Regions from separate parts of the Butyrivibrio sp. WCD2001 genome, predicted to be linked through region 2. Evidence: a T-box and tRNA genes for the amino acid it is inferred to sense, from the RefSeq annotation. Region 2 holds a T-box; the other holds one or more tRNA genes.

Region 1 (3,432 bases), on a different contig from region 2:
CCTTCACTCGTTTAAAGCCTTCCCCCACCGGGGGAAGGTGGCACGAAGTGCCGGATGAGGGGAGGCGTATTTTCTTACATTGCTACGTATTCAGCAAGCAGCCTATATGTATTCTTAATTCCATCAATATGAGTTCTCTCATAGCCATGACTTGCTCTGGTGCCGGGACCAATTGCAGCGTGCCTTATATCGAAGCCTGCCACAAGTGCCGGATCAGCGTCTGTTCCATAGTGTGGAGTGAAAATATCGGGGACATAGTCAGCACCGGATTTTCTGCCGGCTTCCTCAAGCTCTTTTATCATGTCAAGATTATAAGGGAATCTACTATCCATGCAGAATACTGAAACCTTGCGCTCAGAGCTGGTCTGCTCAGGTCCGATGCACGCGATATCCAAAGCAAGGAAATCCTTAACATCGTTAGGAATGCAGGATCCGCCGTGTCCGATCTCTTCATAGAAGGGAATGAACGCATAAACCTTACGATTTAATGTTATTTTGCCATCCTTAACATCGTGGAGCAGTTCCATAATAAGTGCGACAAGTGCCTTATCATCAATGAAGTGTGATTTGATATAGCCATTGGCATATGTGAATCTGGGTTCAACAGCTACATAATCACCAGTTTCTATACCAAGCTTTCTGACGTCATCAGCGCTCTTGACATCCTCATCAAGAACTACAAAAGAATTGGTATCAAAGCTTGCAACTTCTTTGTTTAATTCGTCTTCTGTGACGTGAACTGAAGCATTCTTTCTCTGGACGCAGCCTGTTATAACATTTCCGCTTCTTGTATGAATACGCACATTCTCACGCTCGGTATGATATGCGTAGAGACCGCCAACCTTGTATACCTTAATTGTGCCATCATCATTGATGTGGCGAACCATCATTCCGATTGTATCGCCGTGAGCGGTGATAAGGAGCGGATTCCCTTCGCCGCCGATTTCAGCTAAAATGCCGCCCTTGTGAAGGGTAGTGGTTTTGAAGCCGAGCGCCTCAATTTCCTTTATAAGATAATCCTGAAGCTCGTGGTACTGACCTGTGACGGAATCAATAGCCAGCTCCTTTTCAAGCTCTTCAAGATATCGTTTTTCATTTAATTCGTAGCTCATAAGATAAACCTTCCTTGTTTTGATAAAATTGTGACTGGTGGTCACTAAGATATAATAGCATAAAAAATAAGACATAGGTCACTGACTTATGTCTTATTCTACATAGCGAGAGGGGGATTCGAACCCTCGACACCGCGGGTATGAACCGCGTGCTCTAGCCAACTGAGCTATCTCGCCATATTCATTTTGTTGTCGTCTCTTGCCGACCGACTAGGATAGTATATCGCTCCCCAAAGGTAATGTCAACAATAATTTTAAATTTTTTTCAAAGAATTTTTGGAGCTCTATAAAGGTAATTATAATACTTTTATATCGCTTTTTTAATAGTGAGTTAATTGACTTTGGATTTTCTCTAAAATACCATAAAGACATGATTAATCTTGTTTCAATTTATTCGTCCAATATAGTTGGACTTTTGGTAATGGCAGTGATCCTGCTCAGCCGTGGATGGCGAATTCAGAACAAGAATTCCGAAAGTCTGATACTTCTTGTGATGATTTTTTCTGTTATATCCGGCTGTATCGTTGATCCACTGGTTTTCTATTTTGATGGAAAGCCTGGGACATTTGTTCGCATTTTTTTGTATATCGGTAATTCGTTCCTGTTTTTCTTAAATGCCGTTATAGGACCGGCATATATAACTATAATTGTCAGACATATCAACGAAAGCCAGTCCTGTAGACAGAGGCTGATTGTATATTCATTGTGTCTAAGTGAGATACTGCTTCTTCTTATAAATCTATTTAAACCTCTTGTGTTCCTGATTGATGAAAACAATTGCTATCGAAGGCTCTCTTTTTATGGCGTGTACATAATAGTTGAGGCCTTTTTCCTGCTTTATGGATTGTATGAATACTTTGCGGCGAAGCGAAGAGGCAGAATCCTCAGCTTTTTCCCGACCTGGCAGTTTCTTGTTCCTATTGCGGTTGGTATGCTGGTGCAGACGGCATTGTACGGAGTATCTTTGATCTGGCCGTGTGTGGGTGTGTCTGTGTGCTGCATAGCACTGAGCCTTCAAAATGAGAATATCTACCTGGACAAACTGACAGGTGCGTTTAACCGTTTTTATCTTAATGGAATAGTGAATGCAGCAAAAAAACGCGGAGAAAAACTTTCGGCCTTAATGCTTGATATGAACGGATTTAAGCAGATAAACGACAACTATTCTCATACGGAAGGCGACAACGCGCTCATAGCCATGGCAGATATTCTGAACCAGGTAGTAATGAATAACGGCGTTGTTATCCGCTTTGCAGGAGATGAGTTTATCGTAATTCTGGATAAAACAGCAACACATTCAATCGCTGATTATAAAGAATTTATTGCTGATGCTATAGAAGATTACAACGACGCGTCAAAAAAAACTTATAAATTGTCTGCGGCCATCGGTGGAGATATCATCGACCTAAGCACCGATGAGAACATCGATCTGATCAGCGAAATTGATAAGCATATGTATGCTGACAAAGAGGAGTACTATAAGAAGAATAACAGGCGCAAGAGGTAGGAAGTATCATTTTCACCGCGATTTGAGGATATTCCCATTTTGTGGTATATTTCAAAGAAGGCAATTACAGGAGAAATGCCATTTAAGGTATTTCTCTTTTTTACTTTGTAATAAAGGAATATCATAATGTCAGACTATAGAATACAAATTATTAATAATATACTTGAAAGGGAATTCCAGGGGGTTAGTCTTGAAAACCAGATGATGTTGCTGATTGTTGAGACCTGCATAGTTTTTGTTCCCGGCTTGATTCTTCTTTTTAAGAAGAAAATCACGTTTGGAAAATTGCTGCATGTTTACCTGATGGTAGTATATCTGGGGGTTATATTGACCATGACCATTTTCAGACGCCCTATCGGGATGAGGCCGGGGATAGTTCATCTTAATGTTGACACAGGCTTTTCCTTAAGCGGAATAGTCTCCAAATGGAGTGCTGCGTTTAGTACGCTTAACACTATCCTGTTTATTCCATGGGGGATGATAATCTATCCGTTTTTTAGTAAAAAAAGCCCCATAATTAGGATCATAATTACTACAATTATTGGCGCATTTACCAGTCTTTTCATAGAATGTACACAGCTCCATACTGCGACGGGAATGTTCGAAGCTACCGATATTGTAACAAATACGACCGGAACATTTATCGGCGCTGTGATTATGGCTGCGCTATGCGTGGTATTCAGACCGAAAAATAAAAATAGTTAACGAGGTGGAGTAGTTAATGGAAAAAACATCGAAAATTTCATTTGTTCTTATATATGTTTGGCTTGGTGCTTTTAGTGCGATTACATATCTAGAATTGTTTCTTGGCGC
Region 2 (3,432 bases):
AGAAGGGTGAGCTGTTTGACAAGGATGGCGCTAGCTACGATGTGGTAAAGGGCGAAGCAACCGAGGTTCAGTGGGACTACAACAAGGACATGCCCGAGGATTTCGGAAAACTTTATGATGCTGCTGAGGACATTATCAAAAATATCACTGCTACAAATGGCGGAACCTTCAGCTACGGCGCAGGTATGAAGGGCGAGGATCTTTACGCTTATACACTTAGTGATTTCATTGACGCTTTAAATGAAGGCGCAGATGCCAATAAGCTCGAGGAGATGGGCTATGCACCTGACTACTATGCAATAATGCAGGCAGAGGGCGAGGACGGCCTTTCAAAAATCGGCTTTGCATACAAGGATGTAAACGTAGACGGTATTGATGAACTTTTCATAGGTGATATTGAGAGCGGTGCGATCTACGATGTATTCACAATGGTAGACAAAGAAGCAACTCACGTAGTAAGCGGCGGAGCAAGAGACAGATACTATGTATACAACAATTCATTTATCTCCAACGAATACTCCGGCGGAGCAGAGGAAAGCGGCGTTACACTTTATGCACTTATGAACAATGACACAGATATGGTTTGTCAGTACGGCTATAAGTACGATGGCTACGAGGACGAGGAAAAGCCCTGGTTTGCTACCTATGATATGGAGGAGTGGACTCCTATCTCTGAGGAAGAGTACGATGAAGCTATGAAGAACTATGAGGACCAGAAGGAATCAGACGTTGAACTAAAGCCTCTTTCAGATATTGCACCTGTAGATTTTTCAAAAGTTGATATGTCACAGTACGCAACCTTCACTGAACTCGTTGACAGCCTGAAACCCGGAATGGGCTACGCAAATGTAACTATCGATGGAACGGATGCTCTTTTGGTAGCAAGCGGCTGCTACAAGTGGGATGACACAGACGCAGCAATTGATTCATCGATTTTCATATATGATGATAACGGTGCTGTTGAGTATCTTGGCAGTGTTACTTCACAGGGAACAGCTAATCCCCTGGCAATGGCTGATGGCAAGCTTATCACAGCAGGTCACCACTTTGTTACCAAGAACACAATCAAGGATGGAAAACTTGCAGTAGCTGAGGAAGCTTCCGAGACCTTCGATACCGACGGAAATGCAACCTATTATGTCGGCGAAGACAAGGTAGGTGATGATACAGAGCTTCAGCGTATGTTTGATGAAGCAATGAATGCAGAGATCATCAATTTCCAGCCTGTCGCTGAGTGAAACTTATTGTAGATAATTCTCTTCTCCCCGGAAATCATAAACAGATTCCGGGGAGTTTATATTTTTATTTTAGTTGACATAACTATATGTTTGTACTAACCTATAGCAAAGCTGAGAAGAGAAAGAGTAAGTTGTTAGGAGCTTTACAGAGAGTCGGCGTTTGGTGAGAGCCGGTGAGCAAGCAGCAACCGAACATGGTCTTGGAGCCGCGTACCGAGGTTCTTTTGAACTTAGGCTACGACGGGTGCGCCCGTTACAGTGCCGGACTATCGATGGATCATTTCCCATCCGTAGTTGCTAAGGCTCATATCGTGAGGTGTGAGTGAATTAGGGTGGTAACACGAAGCGTAAGCTCTCGTCCCTGAAAATAATTCAGAGAGGAGGGCTTTTTTGTACAAAAAATTAAGAAACTGCTGATTGTTATCAAACTTAATTCAAAGGAGGAAATGAGATGAACAGAAATATATTGATAGGTGGTGCCTGGCCCTACGCCAACGGTTCATTACACATCGGACATATTGCGGGACTTCTTCCCGGCGACGTACTAGCAAGATATCACAGAGCCTGTAAGGACAAAGTGTATTTTGTTTCCGGAAGTGATTGTCACGGAACACCTGTAGCCATCAGGGCTAAGTCTGAGGGAAAATCGCCCCGGGAAATCAGTGATCATTATCATGAGGAATTTGTGGACTGCTTTAATCGTCTTGGATTTACCTACGACTGCTACACCAAAACTTCCGACGATGCGCATAAAGAATTTGTGCAGGAATTCCACAGAAAGCTCTACGACGGAGATTATGTTTATGAAAAGGAGACGCCTCAGGCCTACTGCGAGTGCTGCAATACTTACCTTGCGGACAGATTTGTAACCGGTATCTGTCCTGTTTGCGGTGAGCCTGCAAGGGGAGATCAGTGTGACGCCTGCGGAACAGTTCTTGATCCCGAAATTTTAAAAGAGCCTATCTGTGCTGTCTGTAAGAACCCGGTGACATTCCGGGCATCTACTCATCTGTACATTGCTATAAGTAAATTGGAAAAACAGCTCCGCGACCTTGTTGATAATGGGGTGAACTGGAGAAAAAATGCCATATCTTTCACAAACCGCTACATTGATGAGGGACTTAGGGACAGAGCACTTACCAGAGACCTTGAATGGGGAATTCCTGTTCCAAAGGAAGGCTATGAGAAAAAGACAATTTATATCTGGGCAGAAAATGTGCTTGGTTACTTGTCTGCAGCTAAGCAGGTAACAGACCGGGAAGGTGAGAGTTTTGACGAGCTTTTCGGAGAAAATGCAAAGCACTACTATGTCCATGGTAAGGATAATATTCCCTTCCATACTATTATTTTACCTGCACTTTTGATTGCCCACGGCGCTGGATATCGTCTTCCTGATCAGATAGTATCAAGTGAATATCTCACATTGGAAGGAAAGAAGATTTCCACAAGCAGAAATTATGCGATTTGGGTAAAAGACCTTCTGGATAAGTATGATCCCGATTCTCTTCGCTATTATTTCCTGGCGAACGGACCCGAGAAAAAGGACTCCGATTTTTCCTGGTCAGAATATGTCAATAATCACAACGGCGAACTTCTCGGGGCTTACGGAAACTTCATAAACAGAACACTTACGTTTATTGCCAAATACTTTGATGGGGTAATCCCGGAGGGAACTTCCGCAGGAGACTGGGATGATACGCTGAAACAGCTATACACCTCTACAGGTGAACAGATCGAAAAAGGAAATTTCAAGGATGCCATAGAAGGTGTATTTGAAGTGGTGCGAAAAGCCAACAAATATTTTGACGAACAGGAGCCCTGGAAAACCAGAACAAGCGACGAGGCAGCCTGCAGAAATACCTTGTATCAGTGTGTTCAGATTATTGCGAATCTGGCTGTAGTACTTGCACCTTTCCTGCCATTTTCCTCGGATAAGGTCTGCAGCTGGTTTGGAATAAATACGGACTGGGAGTTCAAAGTGATTCCTTCAGGTTACAGACTTCCTGAGATATCAATCCTGTTCGAGCGCCTCGACAAAACTGTCATAGCGGAGGAGAGAGATAAACTTAAGGATTTGTGAGCCGGTGGTGAGGGTCTGTTGTTTTGAGTTAATGCTATCAGTTGCTTCTATAAGTTGATGTTGTAAGTTAGTGTTATAAGTTACTGTTAGATACTTGATATTGTGGGAAGGGGA

What was found. The T-box of region 2 lies ahead of metG (methionine--tRNA ligase). A T-box ahead of a tRNA ligase gene usually reads a tRNA of that ligase, here a tRNA-Met.
Region 1: it has a tRNA-Met gene. The T-box ahead of metG (methionine--tRNA ligase) is inferred to sense a tRNA for this amino acid. The anticodon was not compared.

Annotation. Positions count from the first base shown of each region.
Region 1 covers NZ_AUJZ01000001.1:680,990-684,421, reverse strand. Annotated here, with positions in the region: gene G630_RS0102900 (M42 family metallopeptidase) at 75-1,112, opposite strand; tRNA gene G630_RS0102895 (tRNA-Met) at 1,216-1,289, opposite strand; gene G630_RS0102890 (GGDEF domain-containing protein) at 1,483-2,619, shown strand; gene G630_RS23290 (VanZ family protein) at 2,746-3,324, shown strand; gene G630_RS0102880 (LTA synthase family protein) at 3,341-3,432, shown strand, end outside.
Region 2 covers NZ_AUJZ01000005.1:170,348-173,779, forward strand. Annotated here, with positions in the region: gene G630_RS0105605 (hypothetical protein) at 1-1,238, shown strand, start outside; T-box leader at 1,343-1,604, shown strand; gene metG (methionine--tRNA ligase) at 1,690-3,318, shown strand.